Regions from separate parts of the Pseudodesulfovibrio thermohalotolerans genome, predicted to be linked through region 1. Evidence: predicted binding sites of a transcription regulator. Region 1 holds the regulator's gene; each other region holds the start of a gene.
The links. Region 1 encodes sigma-54, which starts transcription at its own class of promoters, with help from an activator protein. Its sites were predicted from a motif close to CTGGCACGGNNNNTGCTT; they were not measured.

Region 1 (7,997 bases):
GGTGTGGTCGACCAGGATAATCTTCTGGTCGGTGGCGTCGGTGACGATTTCGGGAGCGGCGAAGCCAAACTTCTCAAGCACGAATGCGCTTTCGGGAGCGATCTCGCCCTGAGTGACGGCCTTGGCCTCCATGCCACGTTTGCTGTACAGGTCGGCGGCACCGATCGCGGAAGCAACGGTGTCGGTATCGGGGTTCTTGTGTCCAACAACCAAAATAGCCATATCAAGTCCTCCTAATTGATTTATCCTTTATCAGGAATTTGAGCATCTAAAACAGAATGTGAGAGATATCACAAACTATGCCGACTGCCAAGCTAAAAGCGAGGCCAAAGTAAGAAAAGCGAGAAAAGAATTATGCCCGTCGTAAGAACGACATAAGCCCGTTTCAGGCGCAGAGCCATTAGGCCCCCGAGAGATGCGGCCACCCAAAGGTAGGCCCAGGTCACGCCCAATCGCGTAAAGATAGCCGGATACAATGTGAATATGATCTCAAACCCCTGCTTGAGGACAAGGACAGCAGCCAGAAAGGAAATCCAGCTCATGAACAGATTTCTCGTCATGGAACGCAAAATGAGCATTCCAGGGAGATGGACGGTGCCGGGATTGCGCGCCCAGTTCAACAGCATATTGTAGCTTCCCTGCTCACGTTCGCGCAACCACCCTTCCACCTTGGTGCCTATCCAGGCCAGCGGCATACTGGCGAAAAGCACAGGCATGATCCTGGAGGGTTGGTCCAGACCAAAGTAGGTGGTCAGCGTCAGTGCGGAAAACGTCGCGGCGGTAAGCTGCGGTGGAATGTAAGTGCCCGCCGGAATGAGGTCGAGCCAGAACAGCTCGAAGAAAATGGCGATGTAAAGGCTGGTGGTAAACTCGCCAGTGGCTGCTCCCCAGAAGAAACCCACCACCAGGGGACGCTCAAGTAGCCCGATGCTCAGCGCTGAACGAAAAAGGGAGAAGAGGGCAAAAAAAAAGCGACCAGTGCAAACCAGGCGAAGGAATGGGGCAAGATCATGACGGCTAGAACCTCACCTGTATGGGGTCATTGGGAACACATCGAAAATCCAGCTCCACGCCCTTTTTGTTGAGATGCCGCAGGCAGGTCTCGTCTTCGTCGGACAAGGCCACGCTCGGCGAAATCTGCCGTTTGCCCGGGCTGTAGTGAACGTTTCCGATGTTGAGCACATGAAAACCGAACCCCGAATCGAAGGCGCGGCGCGCATCGGAACAGTTGGAAAAAAGGATGATGGCGGCGTATTCGCCGGAATTGGAACTCAGCTTGGTAACGGCTTCAGGCACTTCCTCCACGGTGATGAAGGAACTTTTCACCGCCTGGGGAATAGCCAAAGACATGATCTCCTGCTGCAGAATGTCATGGGCCAGCTCATCGTTGGCAACGATGACGGTCCTGGCCCCGGTATACGGCAGCCACGTCTCGATGATCTGGCCGTGAATCAAGCGATTGTCGATACGAACGAGAGTCACGGCTTCATTCCTACTTCTTTGCTTTTTTACGCAGCATCGCTCCGGCGACCTTGATCCCCTGCTGTCCCGCGACCATGGCCTGTTCGGCTAGATCGTGCAGTTTCATGGTCCGCCCCTGCAGGGCCGCCACAAGCATGGGCAGGTTGACACCGGTGATGACCTCGACATTTTCCGCTTTCATAAGAGAAAGGGACATGGTCGTGGGAGAACCGCCGAACAAATCGGTAAGAGCCAGGACACCCTTTCCCTGTTCCAGGGACTGGATAGCCTTTCGCACGCCCTCCAGAGCCTCGTCCACACCCTTCTGCACGTCAATGCCCACGGCCAGGCAATTTACCTGAGGACCCATGACCATCTCCGCCGCCTGAAGCAAGCTTTCGCCGAAGGTACCGTGCGTGACCAGTACCACGCCGATCACTCCGTCCTTTTTTCCAGTTTTTGCAACCATGTCTATCCGAGTTCCATGTGTCGATGTTCAATCGATACTGTATAGCCTTTTTCCTTGAGTGTCGCCAGTACCGACTCGGCAACGGATACCGACCGATGCCGGCCTCCGGTGCACCCCAGCGCCAGGGTTATCCTGTAGCGCCCTTCATCTGCATAAAGGGGAAGGATATAAAGCAGGAATTCATGAAACCGCTTGATGAAACCACTTCCGGCGGGGTTGTTGAGGACATAATCGGATACGGCCTTGTCCATCCCGGACATGGGACGCAACGATTTGTCGAAATAGGGGTTGGGCAGAAAACGTAGGTCAAAGACCAAATCCGCCTCGGAGGGCACGCCGTACTTGAAGCCGAAGGTGATGATATGCACCCGCATACCCATGCCCACGTCCTCAAGGGCCGACCATTTTGTTTGAATGACCCGGCGCAAATCATGGATCGAATAGTCCGTGGTATCCAGAACCAAAGCGGCCTGGGAACGCACCAACTCAAGAAGCTGTTTCTCCTTCTCCAAAGCCTGTTCCAACCCGAGATTGCCATACTCCAGCGGATGCGGCCGACGGGTCGTGGCGTAACGACGGACCAGCTCAGCCATCTTTGCCTCAAGGAAAAGGACCTGCGGGGTGATGCCGAGTTCTCGAAAACCTTCCAGCGCCTGAGCCCATCCGTCCACAAATTCGAGCTGGCGCAGGTCCATGCCTAGCGCAAGCCCCCGATACTTGGTATCGAACTTGAGAATAAGGTCAGCCAGCTTGGGCGACATTTCGGACGGCAGGCCGTCGATACAAAAGAAGCCGAGGTCTTCGAAAACCCGAAGAGCCGTACTCTTGCCGGAACCCGAGAGTCCGGTAACGATGACCACGGGAAAGGAATTGTTCGACGTCATCGGTGCACACCCATCGGTTTAGACGCTTTTGAGGAGAGTCCAGAGAGCCTCAGTATCTTCAGCCGTGAGGAAAGCCTTGCGGAATTCCTCGTCCTTGAGAAGACGGGATATCTGAGCCAGAACGCGCAGATGCATACCCGCCACCTGTTCCGGCGCGAGCACCAGGAAGAAAATGTTGCAGGGGCTGTGATCGAGCGCCTCGAACTCCACGCCTTTCAGGCTGCGGCCCACGACAACGATGACCTTCTCCAAGTCCTCAAGCTTGCCGTGCGGAATGGCGATGCCATCGCCGATCCCGGTGGATCCGAGTCTTTCTCGATCGAGAAGGACACGGACCGCCAGGTCCGTGTCCATCTCTGGATATTGTTCGCCCAAGGGGGCGACTAGTTCATGCAATACGTCCGACTTGTTCTCGGACTGCAATTCGGGAAGGATCAGCTCCTTCGCCAGATAATCACTGAGTTTCATGCTTAGTTACCGGGGTCGATCAGTCCGTAATCGCCGTTTTTTCTCTTGTATATGACGTTAACGCCTTCGGTCTCCGAATTGCGAAACACCAGGAACTCATTTTCAAGGGCATCCAACTGCATGGCGGCCTCGTCCACGGACATGGGCTTGGGCTCGTATGCGTCGGAGCCAACGATGGTTGGAGCTGCACCGCCGCCTTCCTCGAAGGACAGGTAGTTCATCTGCGCCATTTTATTGGGACGCGCCTGTCTGGGGCGGTTCTTCATCTTTTCCCGCATCTTGCGGAGCTGGGCTTCCAGCTTGTCCAGGACCATGTCGATGGTCGAATACATATCTTCAGAATCTTCGTAGGCCGAGATATGAATGCGATCCGAGTTCAGGATCACATCCGCCTTGTGGCGGAACTTGTCGACCAACAAATTGACCTGGAGATCTGCTTCCGCATCGGAAACGTATTTCGCTACCTTTTCAAAACGCTTTTCCGCGTACCCCTTGAGGTGATCGGAAGGCTCGAAATTCTTGAAAGTGAAGCTGATGTTCATACGCTGCCTCCTGGTTGCGTTTGCGGCAAGCAGAATCTAGAAATACTGCTTGCGTTTGGAAGAAGAAGGAATGCCCATGGCCGAGCGGTATTTGGCGACCGTGCGCCTGGCGATATTCACTTCCAGCTTTTCCTGGAGGATTTCGCCGATTCTCTCGTCACTGAGCGGTTTCTTCGTGTCTTCTTCCGAGATCATTTGCTTGATGAGCGCCTTGACGCTCTCCGAACCCACCTGGGAACCGTCATTGAGGTCCAGGGCCGAGTTGAAGAAGAACTTCAACTCGAAAATTCCATGAGGAGTCGAAACATACTTGCTGGTAGTGATCCGGCTCACGGTGGACTCGTGCATCTCTATATCCTCAGCCACCTCCTTGAGGATCAGGGGTTTGAGCTTTGTTACGCCTTCCTCGAAAAAGGCTCTTTGAAAACCGACAATACTTTCAACTACTTTATACAAGGTTCGCTGCCGCTGGTACAGACTTTTCATCAACCACGCGGCGGAGCGCATCTTTTCCTGAAAGTATTCCTTTTCCTTGTCGGCCGCCCCCTTCATGGAGTCCATGTAGAAGGTGTTCATCTGCAAACGGGGCATCCCATCTTCATTAAGAATGATGACAAAATCTTCCCCGTATTTGTAGACGAAGACATCAGGGCTGACATAGTGCGGCTCAGTGCTGGAAAAATTGGCGCCCGGCATGGGGTCCAGGGTCTGGAGAAGATCCAAATACTCCTTGAGCTCTTCCATGGAAATCTTGAACTTGCGGGCAAGGGGCTTGTAGCGGTTCTTTTCCAGATCTTCCAGATGGTCCTGCACGAGGGACACCAGGATCGGGTCGTCGTAATCAAGAACCTCCATCTGAACCAGAAGACACTCCTGCGGAGTGCGCGCGCCCACCCCGACGGGATCGAGATGCTGAATGCGAGTGAGTACGCTCTCAATCTCCTCCTCGGAAGCCTGAACCATGGCGGTCAACTCTTCCATGGAAGCCTGGAGATAGCCGTTGGAATCAAGATTGCCGAGGATGACATCACCAATCGCAAGCTCGCTTTCGCTGAAACTGGAAAGCCGCATCTGCCAATTGAGATGGCCTTCCAGGGACGGCTTGGAAGCCAACCGCGCCTCAAAGGAAACGCCCTCCTCAGGCACTTCCAGGTCGCGGGACAACGCCTGCTTGGAGGTGGAGGAAAATTCGCCGAGATAGTTCTCCCAATCCGCATTGCGGACCAGTTCCTCTTCGGCCTGAGACTCGGTCAGAACCTCGGACTTGTCCGATACCTCGGTTTCGGTTTCGGTCTCATCCAGGAAAGGATTCTCCAACAATTCCTGCTGCACCGTCTCCAACAGTTCAAGACGGGAGAGTTGCAGCAGCTTGATGGCCTGCTGCAACTGGGGCGTCATGACCAGTTGCTGTGAGAGCTTGAGCTGTTGTCGAAGTTCCAATCCCATGATTCGTCACTCGCTTAGGGTTGCGTTTATCGGCTGCCGGATAAAGAAATTTTTTTTGCTCGGCTTGCCATTTCTTTCGGTTGAACTATGCCACAACGAATTAAAGGATGCAACACCATTGTGATAACATCCTGTTTCTATTCGCAATCAATCGAATATATTATGGTATGAAAAAAGTGTACCAACCTTTGGGTACAGTGTAAATCGAGAAAGCTAAAAAAAGATGTGGGCGGTGAATCAGAGCCGGAAATCTTCGCCCAGATAAATCTGCCGGGCTCGGCTGGACTTCACGATATCGGTCGGAGCCCCTTCAAGAATGACCGTACCTTCGTAAACGAGATAGGCTCTGTCACAAATATTCAAAGTTTCCCGAACGTTGTGGTCGGAAATGAGAATACCGATCTCCATGGACTTGAGTACGGAGATGATTTCCTGGATGTCGATGACCGCGATGGGGTCGATACCCGCGAATGGCTCATCAAGAAGAATGAACTGCGGGTCGAGAATAAGCGCCCTGGCAATCTCCAGCCTGCGCCGCTCACCGCCGGACAAAAACATGGCCGCCTGATCCGCCAGCTTGGTGATGGTGAACATCTCAAGCAATTCATCCGCCCTCGCCCGCTGCTCCTTGGAAGTCATGGAGGTCTGTTCGAGAATGATCTCCAAATTCTGGCGCACGGTCAGCTTCTTGAAGATGGAGCTTTCCTGCGGCAGATAACTTACCCCAAGCCGGGCGCGTTCGTGCAGCGGTTTGTCCGTAAGCTCCTGCCCATCCAGGGTGACCACCCCGGTATTGGGCTGCACGATGCCCACAAGCATGTAGAACGTCGTGGTCTTTCCCGCGCCGTTCGGGCCAAGCAGGCCGACGACTTCCCGGGAGTTGAGCTCGATGTTGATGCCATGCACGACCTCTTTCTGGCCGTACCGCTTGGACAGGTTGGTTGCGCGCAGACCTTCGCCCATGGCTATTGCACCTTCATGTTGCCGGGGGTCATGAAGATGGCCTTGACGCGCTGCTCGCCGCCTATGACCTCCGACCGGTCGTCCTTGATATGGAAATTGATGACTTCGCCCGTCAGGGAATTGGGGCCGTCCTGCAACTTGGGATTCTGTTCCATCTTGAGAAGCTGCGGGCCGACCAGATAGGTCAGTCTGCCGCAGGTTCCCTCGGTGTTGCCCTTCTTGGCTCGAACACTGCCCTCGGCAACGATTCGCTCAACGCTGTCGGCCGAGAATTTCCTCTGTCCGTCAGCCAAAAGGTAGGCCGAAAGTTTGTCGGCCCAAAGGGTCAGTTCGCCGTGGACCGCGACAACGTTGCCTTCGAAGGAAATGACCTTGCCCGCCTCGTCATAGGTCATGCGGTCGGAGGTGATCTTTACCGGCGCACGGCTCGGATCGACACTCACCGGAACGGATGCGGGCGGCGGAGTCTCGGCCACGGGCGCCTTGACCTCGCCTTCGCCGGAATCCTGTTGCGGAGCGGCGGCCGGCGTGGGTTCGGCCTTCTTCACCTGTACTGTTTTGAAATATTTGGCGTTGGCATACCCGATGGCTTTGGACAGGTCGCGTTCCTTTTCATCGAGTTCGAATACTGCCACCCAGCCGTTTTGCGGAAAGTCGGTCCTCACCCGCTGCCCTTTGGTCAGCGTGACCACATGAGCCGAGCCCGGAGCGGGTTCCTTGCGAACGTTGAGGTTGACCGTAGCCTCGGACACCTCGCCCCAGTCCTGGGCCATCGCCCCGGCCGGAATCAGGAGCACAACCAGCATCAGCAAAATAACCGTTTGGCGAACCGTATTCAGCAACGTCTTATTCCTTGTCGTCTTGCAAAGGACTTCCAACCAGTCCCTCGGGGGCCAGCAACGCTTCCACGCCACCTGCGGCCACCAGTTGTCTCGTGACAAGATCGATCTCCAGGGCCTTGGCCTGGACGATCATGTCGGAACGGCGCAACGAGACGCCGCCTTTGAGGTACACCTTACCTATCGCCCCCACATAATCAAGCTGCTGGGCATCCAAGGCCAAATCGCCGAAGCGGCCGCTGACCCTGTCGTACAGTGTGAGGTTGTCATTCTCCTGATCCACCTCGCCACGCTCCGACTGCACATAGACCTCTTGGCGGTCATCGCCGAAAAACGCGGTGAGCTGCGGGAAATTCACGGCAATGATACCGAGTTCCTGATTGTACTTCGCGCTTTTGGCCAGGAGCTTCCAATTCAGACTTCCCTGCTTGCCCTGCACCAATTCGATGTCCTCAGCCGAAATATCGGCGTCGGCGAACATGGCCTCACGGGATATGGGGGCGCGCTCAACGTCTTCCTTCGGCTCCAGAATAGGATCGGAAAGAAAGAGTTCGTTGACGCCCACGCCTAAAAGCAGCCCCAAAGCGAATATGACGAGAAGAATCAGAGCCGGACGGCCTTTCATCTAGTCCACCCAGTAATTGAGGGCTTTTTCCTTGAGGCCCCGGGCTTCAATGATGAAGGTGACAGCCTCGCGAACCGCGCCCTCCCCGCCTTTGCGGGTGGACATCCAGTCGGCGGCCTCGGCCACCTCGGGCACGGCGTTGGGCACGCAAAGGGCCAGCCCCGCGCGTTTCATAACGGCCAAATCAATCCAATCGTCGCCCATGAAGGCGGCCTCGCTCGGATCGACCCCGGCTTTTTCACATATTTCCTCAAACAGAGGGAGTTTGTGGTGGTGGCCTGCGTAGTAGAACTTGATGCC
Region 2 (7,997 bases), 1.0 Mb from region 1:
CCGGTGAAATTTCCACCACCGCTTTCGCCGACTTCCCGGACATCGTCCGTGAGACCATCAAGGGCATCGGCTACAACAGCTCCGACACCATGGGCTTCGACTGGCAGACCTGCGCGGTCATCTCGTCCATCGACAAGCAGTCCCCCGACATTGCCCAGGGCGTCGACCGCACCAAGCCCGAGGAACAGGGCGCGGGCGACCAGGGCATGATGTTCGGTTTCGCCACCAACGAGACCCCGACGCTCATGCCCACCCCCATCTACTACGCCCACAAGCTCTCCCGCCGCCTGACCTATGTGCGCAAGGAGGGCATCCTCGACTTCCTGCGCCCGGACGGCAAAACCCAGGTCTGCGTGCAGTTCGAGAGCGGCAAGCCCGTGCGCATCGACAACGTGGTCGTCTCCTCTCAGCATGACGAGAACATCGCGTATTCCGACCTCAAGGAAGCCATCCTTCAGGAAGTCATCATGAAGTCCCTGCCCGAGGAACTCATCGACGAGCACCTGAAAACCTACATCAACCCCACCGGCCGGTTCGTCATCGGCGGCCCCGTGGGCGACTGCGGACTGACCGGACGCAAGATCATCAACGATACCTACGGCGGCGCCGGCGCGCACGGCGGCGGCGCGTTCTCCGGCAAGGACCCGTCCAAGGTGGACCGCTCCGGCGCGTACATGGCCCGTTATGTGGCCAAGAACGTCGTCGCGTCCGGCCTGGCCGACATGTGCGAAGTTCAGATCGCCTATGCCATCGGCGTGGCGGAACCCGTGTCCGTCGTCGTCAGCTCCAGGGGTACCGGACAGGTCTCCGACGAGCAGTTGACCAAGGCCGTAACCGAAGTCTTCGATATGCGTCCCTACTACATTCAGAAGCGGCTCAAGCTGCGCCGCCCCATTTTCCGCAAAACCACCAACTACGGCCACTTCGGCCGCGAGCTTCCCGAGTTCACCTGGGAAGCCACCGATGCCGTGGCCGATCTGCGCACCGCCTGCAAGATCTAACGCCCGGCATACGCCAGACATGACCATGGGGGTGGGAGCTTTGCTCCCACCCCCTTTTTCCCATCCGCCTCCCTTGTGGCGCAAAACCACTGCGTTCCGCCACTGCGCACCGCCGTCCAAAACGGCTCCGCTCCTTCCGCATCAGTTCCCTATTTTATTACAAAAAGATAAAAAAATACATTTTTGTAGCCTCTTGTTGCCCAAAAATGGCATTTTTTAATGACTTTCCTACATCTTCCTGCTAGGGATTTTCACCTTTATTACAGACTTGTTCAATTTCAACCTACTCTTGATTCCATTTGGAGCTCGAATGAACAACTATCCTAAAAGCAACGACGTCATCGGCAGCGTCAACCGCGGCAACGCCATTGAATCCGGTCTCTGCACCCTGTGCAGGGCGGACTGTCAGGGCAAATGCGAGACCTGGCTCTCGTCCATGCGCGGACGCGAAATCCTCTACCCCCGCGATTTCGGTATGGTTACCGCGGGCAGCGGCAACACGACCCATGTGGGCGTGTCCTACAATTCCCTCAGGATCCAGGGCCTGAACTATGGAGCGATGGGCGCCGCCAACACCGACTCCGACCTGCTCTTCACCGACGTCAACCTGGAGACCTCCTTCGGCGCGCATGAGATCACCAAGTGCAAGGTGCCCTTCATGACCGGCGCGCTGGGTTCCACCTTCATCGCCGCCAAGTACTGGGACGCCTTTGCCGTGGGCTGCGCCCTGGTGGGCGCCCCCATCGTCATCGGCGAGAACGTTGTCGGTGTCGACCGCAACGCCGAGATCAGCAACGGGCGCATCCGCAAAGCCCCCGAACTGGAACGCCGCATCGACACCTACATGCGTTACTATGACGGCTATGGCGCGATCATCGTCCAGATGAACGTGGAGGACACCCGCAACGGCGTGGCCGAATACGTGGCCGAGAAGTACGGCGACAAGGTCATCATCGAGCTCAAATGGGGTCAGGGTGCCAAGGACATCGGCGGCGAGATCGAAGTTTCCAGCATCGAATACGCCCAGTTCCTCAAGGAGCGCGGCTACTTGGTCGACCCCGATCCCGAAAAGGCCGAGGTCAAGGACGGCTACGCCAAAGGATCGATCAAGCATTTCGCCCGGCACAGCAGGCTGGGTTACACGAACCTGTCGACCTACGAACAGGTACGCGACGAGTTCATGAACTCGATCAACTACCTGCGGAAGATCGGCTTCAAGCGCATCTCCCTGAAGACCGGCTCCTACGGCATGGAGGCCCTGGCCATGGCCATCAAGTTCGCCTCCGAGGCCGAACTCGACCTGCTGACCATGGACGGTTCCGGCGGCGGCACCGGCATGAGCCCTTGGAACATGATGGAAAGCTGGGGCGTGCCCTCCATTCTACTCCACGCCAAGGCCCACGAGTACGCCTCCCGTCTGGCCGCGAGCGGCAAGCGCGTGGTGGATATGTCCTTCGCCGGCGGCTTCGCCAAGGGCAGCAACATCTTCAAGGCCCTGGCCATGGGCGCTCCCTACACCAAGCTTATCTGTATGGGCCGCGCCATGATGATCCCCGGCTTCCTGGGCGCCAACATCGAAGGCGCGCTCTTCCCCGAACGCCGCGCGGCCGTTCACGGCAACTGGGACAAACTCCCGGCCGCTGTTTCCAATTACGGCAAGACCCCCGAGGAAATCTACGCCTGTTACCAGGATGTGGAAAAGTACGTCGGCTCGGACGAGATGAAGAACATCCCCCTCGGTGCGGTGGGCATCTGGAGCCTCGTGGACAAGCTGTCCGCAGCCCTGCAGCAGCTCATGTGCGGCGCACGCAAATTCCGGCTCAACGAGATCAGCCGCGCGGACATCGCCTCGGGCAACCGCGAGACCGAACGCGAGACCGGCATCGGCTTTATCACCGACATCATGGACGAGACCGCCAAGAAGATTCTGGATATGTAACGCCGGAGCACCGGCTTTGAATTACGCAGGGGAGGACCGGAAGGTTCTCCCCTTTTTCTTTCGCCCCGCCCGCGCGATCCGGCTTTACCGGCCGCAGGCGGACTCTTCCTCGCGAGACATGTCCACGCAAAGGATGCGGTGCCTGCCGCTGCTCTTGTGGTAGAAGACGTGCGAAATGGTGATGCACAGGTTGCCGGAGGCCAGGGAGATGTACGGACGGGTGGTGAACTTCTCCAGCCCTGCCTGGATGGGCAGAAAATATTCCTTGAGCGAATGATCCGCACCCGCCATGGCGGGCTCGTACAGAAACCGCTTGCAGGTCTTGAGTCGGCCCTGGTCGCAGACCGTGTCCGATATCTGGTTGCCGCGCATGTCGAGGACGTACAGGCACTCCACGGTGTCGTAGGTCTCGACGAAACCGGACAAAGCCGACGCCATGCCCTTGGCGGGCGTTTCAGCCAGTGACTGGCACATGGTCAGCACGGTCAGATCGTAACTGGAATACAGCCGCTTTGCGTCGGCTATCTGCTGGGTGCGTTTTTCCCGATGCCGCTCGGCCAGCGCATCGACCTTGGAAGCCATGCCGGGCACTGCGTCCAGCCCCGGGGCGGGCCGGGCGAAATAGAATCCCTGGAACACGTCCACCCCGTTGGAGAGCAGGCACATTGCCTCTTCGGCGGTCTCCACCCCCTCGGCCAGAACCAGGCAGCCGAGCCGATTGGACATCTGAACGAAACTGCGGACCACTTCCAACTTGTGGAATTGCTGGTCCACCGCGCTTACGAGCGTGCGGTCCAGCTTGATGACATCCGGCTTGAGCAATGGAATGCGGTCCAGGTTGGAGAACCCAGCCCCCACATCATCCAGCGCGATAAGAAAGCCGCGCTCCCTGTAAAATCGGACAAAGGCCATGAGGGCGTCGATGTCCTCGCACCGGGACTCGATGATTTCGATAATCACATTGCCGGGACTGATGCCGCAGCGGGTGACCAGATTGAGCAGATGGCAGGAACCGCGCGTCTCCTCGTTGATGCAGGAGGCGTCGATGTTCATGGAGAGCATCAGCCCCTTGTCCCTTCGCAGGAGAGCCGCGAAGGACTCCGCCGCGCTAGTTCGGCAGGCCCGGTCCAGGGCGAGCCGGGATGCCCTGTCCCGGGCCTGCTCGAACAGCAGGGTAGGAGGTATGATATCTCCGCTTTGGGGGTCGAACCCCCTGCTCAGCGCCTCCAGTCCCACAACCGCCTTCCGCTTGAGGGAGACCTGGGGCTGGAAATGCGTGACCAGGAAGCGATTTTCAATGATCTCTAGTATGTCGGGCACTGCGGTCAACCTTGAAATATCTCGCCTGTCGGCCGTTATGCTTATGGTACCGAGTGGTTGTCGCCGCTTTTGTGCCGGGGCGGCCCGATCGGTCCGCCCCGGCTATATTGTCGCAATCCGCTCTAGAGGATGCCGTCCTCACCGGTCCTGATACGCAGGGCCTTGGTCAGTTCGGTCACGAAGATCACGCCGTCGCCTTCGGTGCCGGTCTGCCCGGAGGACAGGATGGCTTCGACGGCCTTTGCTTCGAAATCGTCGTTCACGCCGATTTCAAGACGGACCTTCTTGAGCAGGTTCACTTCCATCTGCACGCCGCGATAGGTCTCGGTGAATCCCTTCTGGCGTCCGGAGCCGAGGATGTTGGTCACGGACAGGGAGTAGATTTCCTGGGCGTACAGGGCCTGCTTCACGTCGTTGAGCTTTTCGGGCCTGATGTATGCAATGATGAGCTTCATTTTATTATTCTCCTTGAATGATCTTTGGTTGCGCTTCGACTACTCGTTGCTGAAGAGCTGGAAGCCGTTGTAGGACTCGGAGCCGTGCTCCGCGATGTCCAGCCCCTTAAGCTCCTCTTCCTTGGTCACGCGGATGCCGAAGATCGCCTTGACGATGCTCATGAGGATAAACCCGCAGCCAAAGGCCCAGACGAAGAAGGTGCCCACGCCGACAAGCTGCACGCCGAGCTGCCCCATACCGCCACCGAAGAACAAACCGCCGTCGGTATTGAACAGGCCGCAGGCGATGGTGCCCCATGCGCCGCAGACGCCGTGGACCGAAGCCGCGCCGACCGGATCGTCGATCTTGAGAACCTTGTCGATGAACTCGATGGACATGACGACCAGCACGCCGGCCACCAGGCCGATGATGATGGAAGGACCGGGAGTGACGGTGGCGCAGGGGGCGGTGATGCCGACCAGACCTGCCAGCGCGCCGTTCATGGTCATGGAGATGTCGGGCTTGCCGTAGCGGAGCCAGGAGATGAACATGGCTCCAAGGGTGCCGCCGCAGGCCGCGAGAGAGGTGTTCATGGCGATCAGGCCGATGGTGTCGTCGGCGGTGGTGGTGGAACCGGGGTTGAAGCCGAACCAGCCGAACCACAGGATGAAGACGCCCAGACCGGCCAACGGGATGTTGTGGCCCGGGATGGCCTTGGCCTTTCCGTCCTCGGAATACTTGCCAATACGCGGACCGAGCACCAGAGCTCCGGCCAGGGCTATCCAGCCGCCCACGGAGTGGACAACGGAGGAACCGGCGAAGTCGCAGAAGCCGAGAGCTTCCAGCCAACCGGCGCCGTCATCGCCCAACCACAGGGAACCCCACGCCCAGTGGCCGGACATGGGATAGATCAGGCCGGAGATGACGATGGACACGACGATGTAGCTGCCGAACTTGGTGCGCTCGGCCATGCCGCCCGAAACGATGGTGGCGGCGGTGGCGGCGAACACGGACTGGAAGAACCAGAAGGTGTAGGTCCACATCATGTCGCCCTCGGCCACGCCGCTCAGCGCGTAGCCGGAGGTTCCGATGAACCCGCCCGCATCCAGGCCGAACATGACGGCGAAACCGAACAGGAAGAAGACGATGGACCCCGCCGCGAAGTCCAGGAAGTTCTTCATCATGATGTTGCCAGCGGACTTCGCCCGGGTGAATCCGGCCTCGACACAGGCGAATCCGGCCTGCATAATCATGACCAGACAGGCGGCGATGAGCGTCCAAAGGATGTTGGCGTTGGACTGGGTGAGCAGCTCCACATCCTGAGCGTAGGCAAAGGAAGGGGCCAGGGCTGCCGCCAATACGGCCGCGCCGATGGCGAGCCTCTTGGAAACATGGGTCGGGGACTTTCTCGAAAACATTGCGATACTCCTCTTTGAATGGAAAGCGTTTCTAACCTGCCTCCTTTCTATCAAGAGTCGTGCCAATTGCGTTTTTTGTTGCTATCCATGTAAAATCGCCACTTTCGACCGTTTCAAAATGAGTATATTTTTTCATTTTTGTCATAAAGTACATTTTTGCATGGTAAAAAATGCACCAAAATTGTCAATTTGTAAAAAAATGTTAAATCAAACAAAAATGACCGCCGGTCGCACTTTTATAATACATATAACGCTATCTACCTGAAATCGTAACATATGTTTTTGTTGACAGATCGGCCCTAGAGGTGTAGCTCTAAAAGCCATGAAGACCTCCATCGTTACCACCGCATACTTTTCCAACTTTTACTTTTGGTATTGGTATAGCCACGCTCGCGGGCTTGGAAGAGGCGCTGTGTAACCTTTTGGTGGATCACACAACCGATAGAAAACTTCTTCAAGGGCCGCGGGCGAAAGCCGGCGGCCCTTGTTTTTTTGCACCGGTCGCCGGTCCAGCCCGGCTCCTTGAGGGAACCAACTTCAGAGGAGAAACAACATGCACATCGGAAAAGCCATCAGGTTGGAGCGCATCTTCAACCGCAACACCGGCAGGACCATCATCGTCCCCATGGACCACGGCGTGACAGTCGGCCCCATCGACGGACTGGTCGACATGCGCGAGGCGGTAGGCAAGGTCGTCGACGGAGGGGCCAACGCCGTCATTGAGCACAAGGGCCTTGTCCGCTGCGGCCACCGCGCCGAAGGCAAGGACATCGGCCTCATCGTCCACCTCTCCGCCTCCACCTCCCTCTCTCCCTTCCCCAACGCAAAATCCCTGGTCGCCTCCGTGGAGGACGCCATCCGGCTCGGCGCGGACGCCGTGTCCATCCATTGCAACCTCGGCGATGAAACCGAAGCCGCCATGCTTAACGATTTCGGGAAAATAGCCTCCGACGCATCCAACTGGGGCATCCCGCTCCTGGCAATGGTCTACGCCCGAGGCCCGAAGGTGAAGAATGAATACGCCCCCGAGATCGTGGCCCACTGCGCCCGCGTGGGCACCGAACTGGGCGCGGACGTGGTCAAGGTCAATTACACCGGCGACATCGACTCGTTCTCCCGCGTGTGCAACGCCTGCTGCATCCCCGTGGTCATCGCGGGCGGCCCCAAGCTCGACAGCACCGAGGCGTTCCTCCAGATGGTGCATGACTCCCTGGAAGCCGGAGGCGCGGGCCTGTCCGTGGGACGCAACGTCTTCCAGCACGACAACCCCACCCGTCTGGTCGAGGCCCTGAACATGGTCGTGCACAACGACGAATCCGTCGAGGCCGCCCTCAACCACCTCAACGCATAGCGAAGCAGCCATGAAAAAAATCATCTTCAAATCCGTTCCCTTCGACAAAACCCTGGTCACCCTGGCACTCGAATCCGGCGTTGACGCCGTCATGGTCGAAAAGGACCATGCAGAGGCCGTCAGGGCACTTGGCCGCGTCACCGTCATCACCCCCGAGGACATGCCCGTCGTCGAGCTGACCGAAAAGGCCGATGAAGACGCCACGGTCAAGGAGATCAAGGCGGGCAAGGACGTGGTTCTCAAAAAGGGATGGGAGATCATCCCCGTGGAAAACATCCTGGCCCAGGTCGATTCTCTGGCCCTGGAGTGCGAATCCCTGGACCGCGCCGTGCTCGCCGCCGGAATCCTCGAACGCGGCTGCGACACCATCGTGGTCCTGCCCGAAGGCGGAGCCGACCTGAAGCGAATCGTCGCCGAACTCAAACTCTCCCAGGGAACCATGGAACTGCAAACCGCCACAATCACGGCCATCGAGCCCACCGGTCTGGGCCATCGCGTCTGCGTGGACACCATCTCCATGCTGAAGAAAGGCC
Region 3 (7,997 bases), 1.2 Mb from region 1:
GGCCAGTCGGCCGCCGCCTTCGCACAGGGTGTAGTGGCAGCCGCAGTCGTAGCGCAGCCGTTCGAAACCGCAGGAGAGGGCAAGGGAGCCCGCCCGGCCGGGCAAGGGCCAGACCGAGGTGCCGCGCCGCCGCAGGACATCGGCCTGGGGACTGCGGGCGGCGGTCTGAGAGGTCATGAAGATAGCCCGTTCCGGCCGGTCGCGCAGCAGGGTGAAGCGGCTCGGGTCGTCGGGCAGTCGGGAGGAGACGATCACTCCGAAGGGCTGGACGAAGTCCTCGGGCAGGCCGTCCATCCGGCAGGTCAGGCTCGGATCGTCCGCATAAAAGGTGTTGCCGCCGACAATGACCGCGCCCACCATGGCGCGCAGGGCGTGCACCCTGGCAAAGGATTCGGGACAGGAGACCGGCTCGGGCCTGCGGGAGGCGGCCGCGATCTTGCCGTCCAGCGTGGCGGCCATCTTGAGGATGTTGTAGGACGAGTAGGTTCGCTGCCAGAGCAGGAAATCGTCGATCAGGTCCAGGCATTTCCGTTCGAGTACGCCCACCGTGACCTTGATGCCGTGGGCGCGCAGTTTTTCCACGCCGCCGGCGGCCACCGGGTTGGGGTCGCGGGTTCCGACCACCACCTCGGCCACGCCCGCCTCGATGAGCGCTTCGGTGCACGGCGGGGTTTTGCCGTGGTGGTTGCACGGTTCCAGGGTGACGAACATGGTCGCGCCGCGCGGGTCCACGCCCGAGGCGCGGGCGGCGGCCAGACATTCCCGCTCGGCGTGCGGCTTGCCGAACCGGGTGTGCCATCCCTCGGCGGCCACTTTGCCGTCGCGGACCAGCACGGCCCCCACGCACGGGTTCGGGGCCGTGGCTCCGCGTCCCCGCCGGGCCAGCTCAACGGCCCGGGCCATGAATCGTTCGCTAGCTGAAGTCGCCTTCCATGAAAACATGGTTCACTCCGGCTTCGACGAGCATGGCTTCGGACAGCTCGTCTGGATAGTTCTCGCTGTAATAGATGTTCTTCACGCCGCAGTTGATGAGCATCTTGGTGCACAGGATGCAGGGCTTGGTGGTGCAGTAGATGTCGCACCCCTTGAGGTCCAGCCCGTTGGTGGCGGCCTGGATGATGACATTCTGTTCAGCGTGCAGGCCCCGGCAGAGTTCGTGGCGTTCGCCCGAAGGAATGCCGAGACGGTCGCGTAGGCAGCCCACTTCTTCACAGTGGGCTATGTTGGTGGGTACGCCGTTGTATCCGGTTGCCAGGATGCGCTTGTCGCGCACGGCGATGGCGCCCACGGCGCGGCGGGTGCAAGTGGAGCGCTGGGCCACAAGATGGGCGATGCGCATGAAATATTCCGGCCAGGGCAATCTGTTGGGCATGTGGGGTCCTCGTTCGTTGCGAAGTGGAGCTTGGTTCGGTCCACCTATCATTTCTCTTGCCGAAAGGGAACGGCCGAGGTCGGGCCGGACCCGGATGGAAGAGGGAAAAAACAGCCCCGGCCGCAGGAGTGCGGCCGGGATCGTGGGAAGGCGTGTGCGCCCGGACCGGGCGCGATGCTAGATTCCTCAGCCGCCGCCGGAGCCGCAGCCGCCCCCTTGCAGGGCGTCGAGGTTGGGGCCGCCGCCGTCCACCTTGGCGCGGCAGGCGCTCATGATTTTTTCCGTATCCTCCGAACCGCATTTGGGGCAGGTCACATCCGTTTCCGCGCCCAGGACAAGCTCTTCGAATTCGTTTCCGCATTGTTTACAGGTATATTCATAGATAGGCATGATTGTAACTCCGTGGCCCATGTGGTTTGTCGATGCCTCTTAGGTTGTGCCGCGGTCGCGGTTTGTCAAGGGAGGCCGCTTGCACTTTGCACAGGATGTGTGCAGAGTGTGTGAACATATCTGCACAAAAGATTGTGCACCACAGGCGTAGTGTTTTAAAATAAAGTAATAATTTATAGTGATTACATTTTTGGCACGCCCCATGCTTTATGACAATCAGAATGTCACACACGCATTTACCTGTTTGCATGAATGCATAAACCTTTAGGAGGCAGACACATGTCAAAGAAAAACATCACCATCTCCGCTTTGGCTGCGGCCTTGGTCCTGAGCATGGCCGCCTTCGCGCTGGCCGGTCCCGGCCATGGGCGCGGATTCTCCGGCTCGTGCACGGGCTACGGTCCCGGCTACGGCCCCGGTGCCATGTACAATCAACTGACCCCCGAGAAGCAGGCCCAGGCCGACGCCATCGTCGACAAATACGAGCCGCAGTTCGAGGCCGTCCGCAATCAGATCTGGGTCAAGCGCTCCACGCTTCAGGCCATGATCAACAGCGGCAAGGCTGACGAAGCGGCCATCGCCAAGTTGGTTGAGGGTATCTCCGAGCAGCGTAGCAAGATGTTTGAGCTGCGCAAGGCCATGGGCGATGAGCTCGTCGAGGCCACCGGCATCGCCGCTTTCGGCGATTGCCCCCGCCGCGGTTCCGGCTTCGGTCGCGGATACGGCCACGGCATGGGCGACGGCTCCGGTCCCGTTCGCGGCTACGGCCAGGGCATGGGCTCCGGTCAGGGCACGAACCGGGGAATGTTCTAGCTCGTTGAATTGAGGCAGTATTTCCGATAACCCGGAAAACAGGATATTGCGGGGCAGGAGGCGTGGGGCCGCCTGTCCCGCATATAATCGTCGGCAGACGTTGGCGGGGTGCAGGAAATTTGCGGCAACGCATCACTTTTTCGAGGAGACCCAGGATGTTCAGAAAAATCACGTCCCTTACCGCACTTATTTCTTTTCTCGTCACGCTCGTCACCAGCGTGATTTTGTATATTGTGCCGGAAGGCCGTGTTGCCTATTGGGCCGATTGGCATCTGCTGGGCATGACCAAGACGCAGTGGGGCGACGTTCACACCACGGTGGGCACCCTGTTCCTCATCGCCCTGCTTCTGCACATTTGGCTCAACTGGAAGCCCCTCATGAACTACATGAAGAACCGGGCCCGCGATCTGGTGGTCATGACGACGCCCATGATCGTCAGCTTGGTTCTGGTCTTTGTGGTTTTCGCGGGCACTCTCTTCGGCCTGCCTCCCATGAGCACGCTGCTCGACTTAGGTGCGCGGATCAAGGAAGACGCCACAGTGACATATGGCAATCCTCCCTATGGGCACGCCGAGACCAGCCCGCTGAAGAAGTTCTGCGGATTTCTCGGGTTGGACGTGGACCTCGCCCTGAGCACCCTGCACGAGGCCGGGTTCGACGAGTCCGTGAACGAGGATTCGCTGATAAAGGACATCGCCCGGTCGCGCGGCGTGAGTCCGCAGTATATTTATGACATCATCCGGGCCAAGCAAGGTGACGATCCGTTTTCCTTGATGCCCCCCCAGCCGCCCGAGGGCACCGGCAAGATGACGGTCGCCGTGATCTGCTCATCCTACGGCCTGGAGCTGGAAGAGGTCCTGGCGCGGCTCAAGAACGCGGGCATCGACGCCGCCCCGGAGAGCTCCTTCAAGACCCTGGCCGCCGAACACGACATGTCTCCCATGGATATCTACAAGATCGTCAAGGGCGAGTAGTGCGGACATGGAAGTAGTTCACCCGGAAGAAAAGGAGAAGGGGCCTCTCGTAGCCCTTGTTCTGGCCCTCATCGTGCTGGGCCTCGGCAGTCTGTACCTGACTTGGCAGTCCATCGCCCAGCAGCGCAAGATCGTCGAGGACCACATGATAATGACCGGCAACTCCATTCTGCGCGGTGTGGACAACAACATCTTCCGCATCGCCCGCACCCTGCGCATGGGCGGCCAGTCCTCGACCCTTTTCCGGACCATGACGGAAGAGCTTTTCACCGAGCTTGCGAAGTCCGAGGACATAGAGTTCGTCACCCTGTTCGACCGCTCCGGACGGCCCATCGTGACCTCCGTGAAAAAGGACAATCATCCCATCTTCCAACTGCCGGACGCCGTGGCCGAGGACATCGAACCCGGCCGGGCCTGGCACGTCATGGCCGAGGTGGACAAGACCAACGTGCTGCTGTCCGGGCTTCAGGTCCGTTCCGGCATCGCGGCTCTGCTCGGCGTGGACCCCGTTGACGGGGAACCGTCGTCGGGACGGGGCGGGCAGGGCCGGGGCATGGGGCAGAACATGGGGCCCGGCATGGGCCAGGGCATGGGGCCGGGGATGATGTTCGACGAATTCCAGTCCCAGGTTTACCTGGTGGTGGGGCTCAACGCCGAAAAGCACATGCGCCAGTTCCGCCAGTACCGGCAGGCCGCCACCTATCAGACAGGGTACGTCTTTCTCGCCGCCGTGGTCCTCTGGTCCCTGGCGTTCGCCTATCTGCGCCGCCGGGGCGCGAGCCGCAAGCTCGTCCGCCTGGAGCGGTTCCAGAACAAGCTGCTGGACAACATGCCGGACGGCCTGGTCACTCTGGCCGAGACCGGCGAGATACTGGCCGCCAACCGTTCGGCGAGGCAGCTCCTCGCGCCTGGGCCGGACGAGGAGTCCGGGGCCGTTTCCGAGGCCGGGGCCGAAAACAAGCCCGGCGGGAAGAACGGGAAACCGTCCGGAAAGAAGGGCGGAAAAAACGCCGGAAAGAAAAACGGGGACGCCCCCGCGCCGCCGCCCGAGATCGTGGGCGGATACTGGCAGGATTTCGACTTCGGCCTGCAGACCAATGAAACCCGGCCGTCCGGTTCCGTGGAATGGGAACAGTTCGACTATCAGGGCCGTCAGTTGGAGATTCTGTTCCTGCCGTTCCAGGAGCATGACGACGACACCGCGCCCGAGCTGGGCCAGCGGCTCGTGCTCATCCGTGACCGCACGCAGATCCGCTCCCTGGAGGAGGACCTGAACGAGGCCAAGCGGCTGGCCGCCATTGGCTCTCTGGCCGCGGGTGTGGCTCATGAGGTGCGCAATCCGCTTTCCTCCCTGCGCGGTTTCGCTCAGCTCTTCGCCACCAAGCTCAAGGGCCAGGCTCCGCTCGACCAGTATGCCGCCGCCATGGTCCAGGAGGCGGACCGCCTCAACCGGGTGGTCACGGATCTCCTCTATCTGGCCCGGCCGCGCCAGCTCGACCCGTCGTTCATCGACCTGTTCAAGGTGGGCGACTCCCTCAGGCAGCTCATGCGCTTCGATTTCGAGGACAAGCAGATCGAGCCGGAGTTCGATTTCGGCCCCGAGCCGGTCTGGGCCGATCCCGACGCGCTCAGGCAGGTCCTGCTCAATCTCATTTCCAACAGCCTGGACGCCATTCAGGGGTGCGCCGACTGCGACAAGCCCGGCCATGTCCGCCTGGTTTCCATGCGCGGGCACGAGGGCGTTTGGATTATCGTGGCCGATGACGGGCCCGGAATGGACCCTGAAATTCGCGACGACGTCTTCAAGCCGTTCGTCACGGGCAAGAAGACCGGCACCGGCCTGGGTCTTGCCATCGTCCACAACATCATGCGCGCCCACAAGGGCCGGGTAATCATCGAATCCGAACCCGGTGCGGGAACCGAGATGAAGCTCTTCTTTCCCGACCCGCAGCACCGGGAAGCCAAGGAATAGCCATGAATGAAGAACGTATTGCGCTGATCGTCGACGACGAGCCGGGCCATCGGATGATGGTTCGGGCCGTGCTGGAGGATGACGGCTGGACCGTGCTCGAAGCCGAGTCCGGCGAGCGCGCTTTGACCGTGCTGGCCGAGGAGGCCGAAGCCGACACCTTCCCCGATGTGGCCATGGTGGACATGAAGATGCCCGGCATGGACGGAATGCAGTTGCTCAAGGAGTTGCAGGTCCGGCGGCCGAGTATGCCCGTGGTCCTGCTGACCGCTTTCGGCTCTGTGGGGTCCGCCGTGGACGCCATGAAGCGCGGGGCCTTCGATTACCTGACCAAGCCCGCCGACAACGACGAGCTTACCGCCGTGCTCGGCAAGGCCTTCGAATATCACAAGCTGCTCGACGAGAACGCCCGGTTGCGCGCCGAGGTTGGCAGCGAACCCGATTTCATCGGGGCCAGCCCCGGTATCGAGCGGGTCCGCGACCTCATCGGTCAGGCCGGTCCCGCCGAGGCCACAGTGCTTATCCTTGGTCAAAGCGGCACCGGCAAGGAACTGGTGGCCGAGGGACTGCATCGGGCCAGCCAGCGGGCGGACAAGCCGCTCATCAAGGTCAACTGCGCGGCCCTGCCCGACGACCTCCTCGAATCCGAGCTTTTCGGCTATGAGAAGGGGGCTTTTACGGGCGCGGTCAAGGACAAGCCCGGCCGGTTCCAGTTGGCCGATGGCGGCACCCTGTTTCTGGACGAGATCGGCGAAATGCCCGCCGCGCTCCAGGCCAAGCTTTTGCGCGCGTTGCAGGAGAAGACCATCGAGCCGCTTGGCTCGGTGCGCACCATCCAGGTGGACGCCCGCATCATCGCGGCCACCAACCGCAACCTCAAGAGAGAGGTCGAGGCGGGACGGTTCCGTGAAGACCTCTACTACCGTCTGGCCGTACTTGAAATCCGTATTCCGCCGCTGTGCGAACGCAAGGAGGACCTGCCGCTTTTGGTCAGCTTCCTGCTTCGCCGCCTGGGCAACAAGAACAACAAGATCATCCGCACCGTGACCCCGGCCTTTCTCGACGCCCTGTCCGGTTACGATTGGCCCGGCAACGTCCGCGAGCTTGAGAACGTGCTGGAGCGCGCGCTCATTCTCTCCCGGTCCGACGCTCTCGGCCCGGACCTTCTGCCGCCGCAGATCACCGGCGCGCGGGAAAACGCCATGGACATGGAATACGTTCACGGCGCACGCCATGCGCCCACCCCGGCCAACCTGGAAGAGGCGGAAAAACAGGTCATCATTCAGGCCCTTGAGGAAAACGGCAACCACCGCGAACGTACCGCCGAAGCCCTCGGCATCAGCCGCCGCACCCTGCAATACAAGTTGAAAAAATACGGCCTCACCCGCCGCTAGATGAAAAATGCGTGGGAATCACCCCACGCTTTTTTTTATCTTTTCCCCTTTTCTCGTCTATCCCGCCGAAGGCGCAATAAAAAGTTTTGGAGAGTCCGGAGAACCTTTTCCAAAAGGTTCTCCGGCGAGGGCCGGGGCAGCGCCCCGGGCGCCGGAGGCGTTCCCTACGTCAGGGCGTGTTCCCTGATCTTGTCGAGCCGGGCCAGATAGTCGGCCCGATAGAACGATCCGTTGGCGGTGAAGGCTTCGGCGGCTGGACGGTGGGCGTCGCAAAAGGTGGCCAGGAGCGGATTCCTGAAAATGCGTCCATAGGCGCGGATCATGTGCAGGGTATTGTGGCAGACGGGCATGAACTCGCCGGACGCGGCCAGCAGGGGGGTGCGGTCCCGGCCGAGGTCCATGAAGAAACTGGCCACGGCCTCGGCCCAGGGGTAGTTGCTCTCGGTGGCGAAACGGTCGATGACGGCTTCGTCATCCAGGGCTGTCGGCCGCCATGGGCGGTTCCATTCAGCGGGCACGGTCTCGTGCGGTTCGTATCGTATCTCGCCGGTCTTGGCGAAGGCCGCGATCTTGTCGGCCAGAACGGCCCAGATGGGGCCGATGTGCTCCACGTCGCGGGAGGCGCGAAGCCCGACCACCGCGCCGTCTTGTTCCTCCCGTTTGATTTTGAGGAACGGGCAATGGGATTCGATGCTTTCGCCTGTATCGCGCCGGATGCCGCCGAAAACGCGGTTCATGTCGAGTATGTGTACGTCAAGTTCGCGTTTCCAGACCGCGTAGTGGGCCGGGGCTTCGCGGCTCAGATCGTCCCATCCCGGAAGATAGGATTGCGGAGACGGGCCAAAGGCGGGGTAGTGGTTGAGCCGCGCCATGACCAGTATGGGCGTTTCAGGGAGTTGTTCGCGGGCCTGCGAGAGAAAGCGACCGAATCGCTGGAGATAGGAGGTAGGATTGGGCGCGATGGGACGGCACTGCCCGTTGATCCAGGCGGCCAGCTCAGGTCTGCCCGCGCAGGCAGCCGGGTTCAGGTGGAAGATGAAGCCGTCGTTGTGCAGAAAGAGCGGGGCTGTTTCATGGAACAGGTT
Region 4 (7,997 bases), 230 kb from region 1:
TTCAAGTGGCCTTGTTTCACCAAGGAAATCACGGAAGAGGGCGTACTGCTCCAGTCCGGGGAACTGCTCCCGGCGGATACGGTCATCATGTCCATCGGCGATCAGCCGGACGTGGACTTCCTGCCCGAAAACATCGCCTTGGACCGTGGCCATGTCGTGGTTAACGACGATTATCAGACCACCGACTCCCGCGTCTTCGCCATCGGCGACGCGGTTCGGCCCGGCCTGCTGACCCATGCCATCGGGCACGGCCGTCGGGCCGCCGAGGTCATCGACGACATCTTCAACAACCGCCGTCCGCAAAGCGACACCCGCGAGATGATCGACTACACCCGCATGACGCTCGAATACTTCGACCCGCGCGTCATCGAGTTTAGCGACGCCAATCATTGCGGTGCGGAATGCTCCAGTTGCGGCTCCTGCCGTGATTGCTACATCTGCGACACCCTCTGTCCGCAGAACGCCATCAAGCGCAATGAACTGCCCGACGGCGGCTTTGAGCGCGTGGTCGATCCCGACAAGTGCATCGCCTGCGGCTTTTGCGCCGACGCCTGCCCCTGCGGTATCTGGGACATGAAAAATCCGGCCCCCATGGAATAGCGGCGCGGCCGATACTAAAAATAAAAGTCGGCGGGAGCGTTCCCGCCGACTTTTATTTTTATTGTCTGCGCCCCATCCTCCAGCCTCCCTGTCTCTTTGCGGTTGTCCCATCGGGAAAACGGCGCAGAGGGAAAAAACATGTTTATAGGGATTGGATTTGGTGGGGAGTGGAGCGGCTATGGGTAGCGGCCCATATTCCTTTCCTGCTTGAGGCCGTGCTGGGTCAGCCTGTCATATTCAATATGATCCTGTCGCATCCTGTTCATGATCCTACGAATCTCGGCGCTGACCTCTTTCTTCACATTGGCGCAGTCGCTGGAAGGAAATCTGTCCAGCGTGTCGCTGATCTCATGCGCCGCCTTGGTGGAGATTTCGCCGTGGATGAGTTCGTGGTTCTCAAGCTTGCGGTTTAATTTCTTCCACCATTTACGGGTCTTGAAGTCCACGCTGTGTTTGAGCCGCGGGTAGAGGTAGGTCAGGTGGATGTACACAACCACGTTGGTGATTCGGCATTGTCCGCCTTCCGGCTTGATTTCGTAGGTGGTCCTGATGTCGGTCCGCGTGTTGGCCTGGTAGGTCTTGTTTCCCTCAGTAAGAGGGGAGTCGTGCCTGAGGTTCCGGGCTATGGTCGCGGGCATGAGTCCGTCCACCTGATAATATTCCGTGGATACGGTGCGCACCACATCGGCCATGGCCGGGACGGCCATGAGGAGAAGGCCTGCAAGGGCGGCGGACAGTCGTTTCATCATGTCATCGGTCCGTGGGTTGGTTTTGGAAGCAGCGTGTCGTCGAACCGCTACGGTCCGTTGTCTGCCACATGATACCATTGGCCGCCGGGATGGTCGAGAGGCTTTGGGTTTTGTCGAGGCGGCCGCATGGACTGATGGTTTTCGGCCTGCCGGGTGGCGGGAGAAGATGGGAGAATGGACGGTGTCCGCCTCGGGAAAGGGTCCCCGCGCGGCAGGCGGAAACCCTTTCCCCGCAGCCGGGGAGGTGATGGAGGAGACCCCCTAGCTGCTCTGCGGACAGTAGCGATCGAATCCCATGAGGGCGGCCGCTCCGGCAATGGTCGTGCCGTAGAACAGCACGGGCTTGCCGGTGAGGAACATGTCGATGGTGCCGTTGGCCAGCGTGGTGCCGGTGACGAGCAGGAGGTCGGCCCAGTCGATGGCGTCGGCGGATGTCTCTCCCCCTTCCACCAGCACGCCGCGCTTGGTCTGGCCGATGTTGTCCGGGTCCAGGTCCACGAGCCTTACGTCGGTCTCCGCGCTCACGGCCTGGGCCAGGGCTGGCTGGAATCCGATGATGGCGACGCGGCATTTGCCGTACTGCTCGTCGATGTATCGGAAAACGCCCTTGGCGCATTCGGCGGGGCCTTTGTCTCGGCAGTGGACCGTGTTTCCGGTCAGTCCCAGGGAGCCGCACACGGCGTTCGTGGTGGAGACGAACACGGCGCGGTGGAAGTTGTCGTCCATGGGAAGCTCGGATATCTCGGCCAGTGTGCCGGAATAATTGCCGTAGTGGTCGGTGAACGCCTGGCCTCGCGCTCCGCGGAAGTTGGCCTCCATGAGCTTTTCCTTGCCCTTTTGGATGGGGAAGTCGTTGCCTTCGGGCGTGCCGATGGCCTCCTTGACGCTCAGGGGAGCGGCGGTCACGGTGATGCTTTCGTCGAGAATGCCCTCCTTGGTCCAGAGTTCGAGGGCTCGTTCATGCACTGTTTCGAGTATGGTTTTCATTGCGTCTCCTAGACGGCGGACAGTTTTTTCAAGGCGGCGAATATGGTCAGCGAGAACAGGCCGATGACCACTGCCAGGACCATGGCCCGGTCGAATTCGCCGCTGAAGACCGCGTTGTAGATTTCAAGGGACAGGGTATTGGTCTTGCCGATGATGTTGCCGCCGAGCATGAGTGTGACCCCGACTTCGCCGAGCGAGCGGCCAAGGGCCAGGAACCAGCCTGCGGTCACGTTGCGCCGGATGTTGGGGAGGAGCACCAGCCAGAAGGTTTGCCAGTCGCTTTTGCCCAGTACCTGGGATATCTCGCCCAGCCTGCGCACGTCGCCCCTGAGGGCCGCCTCCACCGGCTTGACCATGAGCGGCAGCCCGGACACGAAGGAGGCCAGGACAACGCCGGGGAAGTTGAAGACGATGTCCACCGGCGAATACTGTCCGAGCCATCCGGCCCTGCCCAGAAGCATGAGCAGGATGAACCCGGTGGCCACGGGCGGAAAGACCAGGGGCAGCGTGACCAGAAAGTCCACGACCGAGCGCAACGCGCCCTTGCCGGAGGTCAGGTAGTAGGCGATGAGCACACCGCCCACCAGGTGCAGCGCACCGGATGCGGCCAACGCCTTGAGGGTGAGCCGTAGAGGATCGATTGTCTCCGGCTGGGCCAGTATGCCGACGAAGTCCATATGCTAGAGGCCGTTCGCTCGGACGATTGCCTGGGCTTCGGCGGTCTTGATGAATTCGAGGAATTTTCCGGCCTCAACCTTGTTGGGTGAGTTCTTGAGCACGGCCGCGATAATGCTGATGGGCGCGTAGTTCTTCTCGTCGACGATCATGTAGCCGCCGAGCTTGTCTTTGACGTTGAGGGCATGGGTCAGGTTGATGAAGCCCATGTCCACCTCGTTGGTGGCTAAGTAGGAAAAAACCTGTGGCACGGTGGCGACTTCCACCAGCCTGGGCTTGATGCCCGGGAGCCTGCCGGTCGTCAGCAGGTATTCGCGCGCCGCCTTGCCGTAGATAGCCTTGCTCGTGTCGGGCAGGGCAATGCGTTCGGCTTTTGGGTTGTCCAGATCGGATTCCTTGGAAAATTCGGACCCTTTGGCGAACGCCAGGACCAGCTTTCCCCGGCCCAGCTCGGTCTCCTCGGTCACGGGCAGGTCCGCCCGAACGATAAGGAACTGCCGGTCGCCCAGGACGATGTCCACCTTGCCGCTTTCCTTGGCCAGCGTGGTCACTCTGCCCATGTTGCCGTAAATGAGGTCCATGGATCGGCCGGTTTTCTTTTCGTAGGCCGTGTTGAGCGCGTTGACCATCTTCTTGTAGCCAGCCCCGGCGGCCAGGACGACTTTGTCGCCCGCGAAGGCGCTCGTGGGCAGGGCGAGAAGCAGAGTGAGCATGACGGCACAGAAACGGATGCGGTGCATGGTGGTTCTCCTTGCGCCGCCGCGTTCGGCGCGGCGGGTGGGCTGTTTGCGAACGGGTTGTGCCCCGTCGTTAAATTCCCTATGTTCTGTGCTGTTATGTCGCAACCAAGTCACGCGAATGGATAAAGGCGTGATAATTCGGCAGGTGATGGTTTCATGCGAGAAGACAGGGCTTCGGGCAAGGTGTGCCCCCGCGAATTTTTCAGCGTTTCGGATCAGGTGAGCTACCTGGAACCGTCGCAAATGAACGCTCTGGAAGAATCTTTCAGGAAATGGAAGGATTCGGCCAGGCGTATGGACAGCGTCCGGGCCAGGACCCGGCTGTGGCTGGTCTTTCAGCTTGTCCGCCATACCGGCGCGCGTCTCGGGGAAATCCTGTCGTTGGACGACGCCGAGGCGTTTGACGCACAGGGGCCGTTTGTGCGTTTGGGGAAGGAGGACCGGATTCGCGAGGTCCCGCTGCCCGAGGACTTTTTCGCCGAGCTGGCCGCGTTCCGGGAGAGTCCTATGGGCTGCGGGTTGCGCGGGGAGCTTTTCAGGGTGGACCCCGGCTATTTCCGGCGCATTTGTTATGAGCGCGGCAAGGAATGCGGCTTGTCCAAGGACCTTGTCTGTCCCAAGTCCCTGCGCAACACCCGGGCCGTTGAGATGCTCCGCAGCGGCGTGCCCATCACCATCGTCAAGGAAGTCCTGGGGCAGTCCTCCCTGGATCTGACCGCCAACTTCCAGCAGTTTTCGCCGGGCGACGTGCAGTCCATCGTGCGCAACGCCTACGAGGCCATGCGCAAACGCACTTCGGCCCGCAACTCCTTTTTGGGCCACGTCGTCGAGGTCGACACGGATCAGGTTATGGCCCAGGTGGTTTTGGAGACCCGTTCCAATCTCAAGATTTGCGCGGTCATCACCATGGACTCCCTGCGCAATTTGAAAATTCAGCCGGGCAGCCCCGTCGTCGCCACGGTCAAGGCCCCGCTGGTCAATGTCCTGCGTCGGGCCGAGCGGCTCTCCGGCAGCGCGCGCAACTGTCTGGAAGCCCGGATTCTCCGGGTCACGGACACCCCTGTGCTGACCGAGGTTCTGGGCCGTCTCCCCGATGGCACCGACGTCTGCGCCCTCATCTCCGCCCTGAGCGCCCGGGACCTTGCCCTTGAGCCCGGCGACGAGGTCGAGTTCTGGTTCAAGGCCATGTCGGTCGTCCTGAACACCGTGCAACTGTAGCCGTCGACGGCCGTTGATTCCGCTGGACGGTTGCGGCGCATGACCGTCCGAACGCGCCGGGAGAGCCTGTGCCGTTTACCATAAAACATGGAATGTCAGCCGGATCAGATCGCGAAAGTAAAGTTTTCTGTCGAAACGTAAAGAAAACCGACAGGATGTCTTTGCTGTTTTTGTCTAATATCCTGGAATAAATGAGCAATATCTTTGGTATGGTGTTTGCTTCGTTTGTCAGTGGTTGGGGAATACTACTGCCAGGAGGCTGCTATGAATAGGATTTACAAGGTTGCAATTCTGTTTTCTTCATTCGTCATGTGTTTGTTTCTCGTGACGCCTTCCCAGGCACTTGTTCTCGATTTCGAGGGGCTGGGCGATCATGACCAGATTCTTGATTTCTACAACGGCGGAACAAGTTCCATGGGTAACTCCGGGACGGACTACGGCGTTTCTTTCAGCGACAACGCCCTGAGCATTATTGACTCCGATGCCGGTGGCACCGGCAACTTCGGCAACGAGCCCAGCCCGGATACCATCCTCTTTTTCCTGAACGGTGACGCGGCCATCATGAGCCTCGCGGCAGGGTTCGATACCGGCTTCTCCTTTTTCTATTCCGCCATCAACAACCCGGGCAGCGTGAATGTGTGGAGCGGCCTCGATGGCACCGGCGATCTGCTCGCCACCCTGAATCTGGACGTCACTCCGTCGGATGGCGGAGATCCCACGGGCGATTTCAGCCCCTTCGTGGCCACGGGCGTCGCTTTTGAGGGCATCGCTTACTCGGTCAGCTTCGGCGGCGTTATCAACCAGATCGGTTTCGATGACATCACCTTCGGTTCCGTTACTCCCGGCGATCCCGGCGCTCCCGTTCCCGAACCGGGGTCGTTCCTCCTGATGGGACTCGGTATGCTCGGGTTCCTGGCTTACGCCCGCAGGCGTCGCAACTCCTAGGCATTCGGAAATAGATCAAAAGGGCTCCACTGGTTGGAGCCCTTTTTTTTTGGGGGCTTGGCGAGGGCCGTTTTTTCCCCCCCCTCTGATCCGGCGGCGGGGGATAGGTTGAGGAAAGACCTCTCGACGGGTTGACCTGGGGCGAATGGCGCTATGGGAGGCTTAAGCGTGTTGGCCGCAGAGTAATTTGCCGCCAAGGGGCTTCCCGAGTTTCGTGTCCGCACAGTCCGTTCCCAATTAACACCATTCCTCATCTGTCGGCAGTTTTTCGAAACATTGTCGAATTTAGCCGCAAGATAGGGCAAGCCGAACTTGTGTTTTCTGTCGTTGTGATTGAGACTGGCGCGAAGTTCTCCTTTGAGCTTTGGGCTCGGTTTGATGGTTCCTCGCTAGTCCCGTCAAATGGGAGAGCCTTTCGTTTTTCAGAAGGAATCGATCGATCAAATCAAAACGGCTTCAGGTAATGTCTTCTCATCCGCGCATACTGCATCAGCAAAGTCTTTAGTTTCCGTAAATCCCCGGCGATGTGTGGTGACTCATGCGGCGATAGGCCCAAGGGAGTTCTTCCTTGGCCTTCGGCGTTCAATGCCATTGTTCACGTCGGGAAGAGGGGGCCTGCGGACCAGGCCTTCGGCGGAACGGTTTCGATCGTATGGAATATCCTTCGGTGAACAAACGTCTTTTTATTGCGGCGAAGTCAAACCATGTGGATTGGCAACGTTGATTTATTGCATTGCAGCGCTTCTTTTCGGCCGAAGAGGTGTGTCTGCAATAAATTGTTCGATTGCGCAGCCTTTGTTGCCTAGGCAACAGACACGCTCCGCGATCAGACCTATCGTAACAACAAGACCTGGCAACAAGGCTACGTGGATCTTACAAGCATTTTAGCAACTTGCTCGAAATAATGATGTTGGAAAAACAGTGAATTATATGCCGAAAGAGGAGAGGAAATGAGTTCGGACGGGAAAAAACCATCTTTACTGTGGGCTTTCTTAACCTTCGCGATTCCTGTCGCAATTATTTTGTACGGGACAGTTGTGGTCGGCGTGCGTCCGCCTGTTTTGCCTTTGCTTGTGGCCGTGGCCGTGGCGGGCGTCATGGCCCTGAAAATCGGCTATTCGTGGGGGGAGTTGCAGGAGGGGATGCTTGCGGCCGTGGGGCGTATTCAAATTGCGGTGGCCATCCTGATGCTTGTCGGCATGATTATCGCCTCCTGGATGGCTTCCGGCACTATCCCGGTTATCATCTACTGGGGGCTCAAGCTTATTGCTCCTGAGCATTTTCTCACATCCACCTTTGTGTTGTGTTCGGTTGCCTCTCTGGCGACGGGAACCTCTTTCGGCACAATGGGCACCATCGGCGTGGCCCTGCTCGGAGTCGGCGGAGCAATGGGGTTCAATCCCGCGTGGACCGTGGGGGCCATTGTTTCAGGAGCTTACTTCGGCGACAAGATGTCGCCCGTCTCCGACTCGACGAATATTACCGCCACAGTCTGCGAGGTTCCGCTTTTCACGCACATAGCCTCAATGTTGTGGACCACCGTTCCGGCAGCCGTGATCTCCATCGTCGGCTATACCGTGCTTGGCTCCATGCATTCCGGCGATCTCTCCGGCGTGGGGAATATCAATGCGATTCTCACTTCCCTGGAAGCGAGCTATTCGCTTTCCCCCATCGCGTTCCTGCCTCCCGTATTGATGGTGGTGCTGGCCTATAAACGAATGCCTGTCCTGCCTGTCATGGTCGTCTGCATTCTCAGCGCATTGGCGATTGCGTTGTATGACGGTGCCACCATTTCCGTTTTGGCCAAGCAGTTGACGACCGGCTACACGGCTACCACGCCTTCCCCGGAATTGAATTCGCTTCTTTCCCGTGGCGGTCTAATGTCCGTCATGGTCACGATCCTGCTGCTTACCAGCGGCATGGCTTTTGGCGGTATCCTGGAAAAAGCCCGCGTGCTTGAGGTCTTGCTGGACGCGATGTTGCGGGGCGCGAACTCCGCGCTTTCGCTTGTCGGCGCGACTCTCGGTGCCGCCTACATCATTCTGCTTGGTACCGGCAGCCAAATCCTGGCCGTGGTGGTTCC

Region 2: a site for sigma-54 is predicted at 6,162-6,179, ahead of LF599_RS04820 (ammonium transporter). Genes of this name have one in related genera too.
Region 3: a site for sigma-54 is predicted at 1,953-1,970, ahead of LF599_RS15300 (Spy/CpxP family protein refolding chaperone). Genes of this name have one in related genera too.
Region 4: a site for sigma-54 is predicted at 5,174-5,191, ahead of LF599_RS10985 (PEP-CTERM sorting domain-containing protein). Genes of this name have one in related genera too.

The regions. Positions count from the first base shown of each region.
Region 1 is NZ_CP120635.1:2,067,488-2,075,484, forward strand. It holds gene LF599_RS09815 (manganese-dependent inorganic pyrophosphatase) at 1-222, opposite strand, end outside; gene LF599_RS09820 (PTS sugar transporter subunit IIC) at 315-989, opposite strand; gene LF599_RS09825 (PTS sugar transporter subunit IIB) at 1,018-1,482, opposite strand; gene LF599_RS09830 (PTS sugar transporter subunit IIA) at 1,493-1,930, opposite strand; gene rapZ (RNase adapter RapZ) at 1,933-2,814, opposite strand; gene LF599_RS09840 (PTS sugar transporter subunit IIA) at 2,833-3,282, opposite strand; gene hpf (ribosome hibernation-promoting factor, HPF/YfiA family) at 3,285-3,824, opposite strand; gene rpoN (RNA polymerase factor sigma-54) at 3,861-5,270, opposite strand; gene lptB (LPS export ABC transporter ATP-binding protein) at 5,508-6,233, opposite strand; gene lptA (lipopolysaccharide transport periplasmic protein LptA) at 6,236-7,039, opposite strand; gene lptC (LPS export ABC transporter periplasmic protein LptC) at 7,080-7,697, opposite strand; gene LF599_RS09870 (KdsC family phosphatase) at 7,698-7,997, opposite strand, start outside.
Region 2 is NZ_CP120635.1:1,064,010-1,072,006, reverse strand. It holds gene metK (methionine adenosyltransferase) at 1-1,001, shown strand, start outside; gene LF599_RS04835 (glutamate synthase-related protein) at 1,312-2,940, shown strand; gene LF599_RS04830 (EAL domain-containing protein) at 3,025-4,260, opposite strand; gene LF599_RS04825 (P-II family nitrogen regulator) at 4,383-4,715, opposite strand; gene LF599_RS04820 (ammonium transporter) at 4,755-6,113, opposite strand; gene LF599_RS04815 (2-amino-3,7-dideoxy-D-threo-hept-6-ulosonate synthase) at 6,667-7,464, shown strand; gene LF599_RS04810 (3-dehydroquinate synthase II family protein) at 7,475-7,997, shown strand, end outside.
Region 3 is NZ_CP120635.1:3,254,495-3,262,491, reverse strand. It holds gene ribD (bifunctional diaminohydroxyphosphoribosylaminopyrimidine deaminase/5-amino-6-(5-phosphoribosylamino)uracil reductase RibD) at 1-942, opposite strand, end outside; gene LF599_RS15310 (deoxycytidylate deaminase) at 914-1,372, opposite strand; gene LF599_RS15305 (FmdB family zinc ribbon protein) at 1,559-1,762, opposite strand; gene LF599_RS15300 (Spy/CpxP family protein refolding chaperone) at 2,042-2,575, shown strand; gene LF599_RS15295 (DUF4405 domain-containing protein) at 2,731-3,549, shown strand; gene LF599_RS15290 (two-component system sensor histidine kinase NtrB) at 3,557-5,521, shown strand; gene LF599_RS15285 (sigma-54-dependent transcriptional regulator) at 5,524-6,912, shown strand; gene LF599_RS15280 (SGNH/GDSL hydrolase family protein) at 7,077-7,997, opposite strand, start outside.
Region 4 is NZ_CP120635.1:2,292,782-2,300,778, reverse strand. It holds gene LF599_RS11015 (FAD-dependent oxidoreductase) at 1-600, shown strand, start outside; gene LF599_RS11010 (DUF922 domain-containing protein) at 777-1,349, opposite strand; gene LF599_RS11005 (Rossmann-like domain-containing protein) at 1,611-2,336, opposite strand; gene LF599_RS11000 (molybdate ABC transporter permease subunit) at 2,345-3,013, opposite strand; gene modA (molybdate ABC transporter substrate-binding protein) at 3,017-3,751, opposite strand; gene LF599_RS10990 (TOBE domain-containing protein) at 3,908-4,969, shown strand; gene LF599_RS10985 (PEP-CTERM sorting domain-containing protein) at 5,234-5,914, shown strand; gene nhaC (Na+/H+ antiporter NhaC) at 6,865-7,997, shown strand, end outside.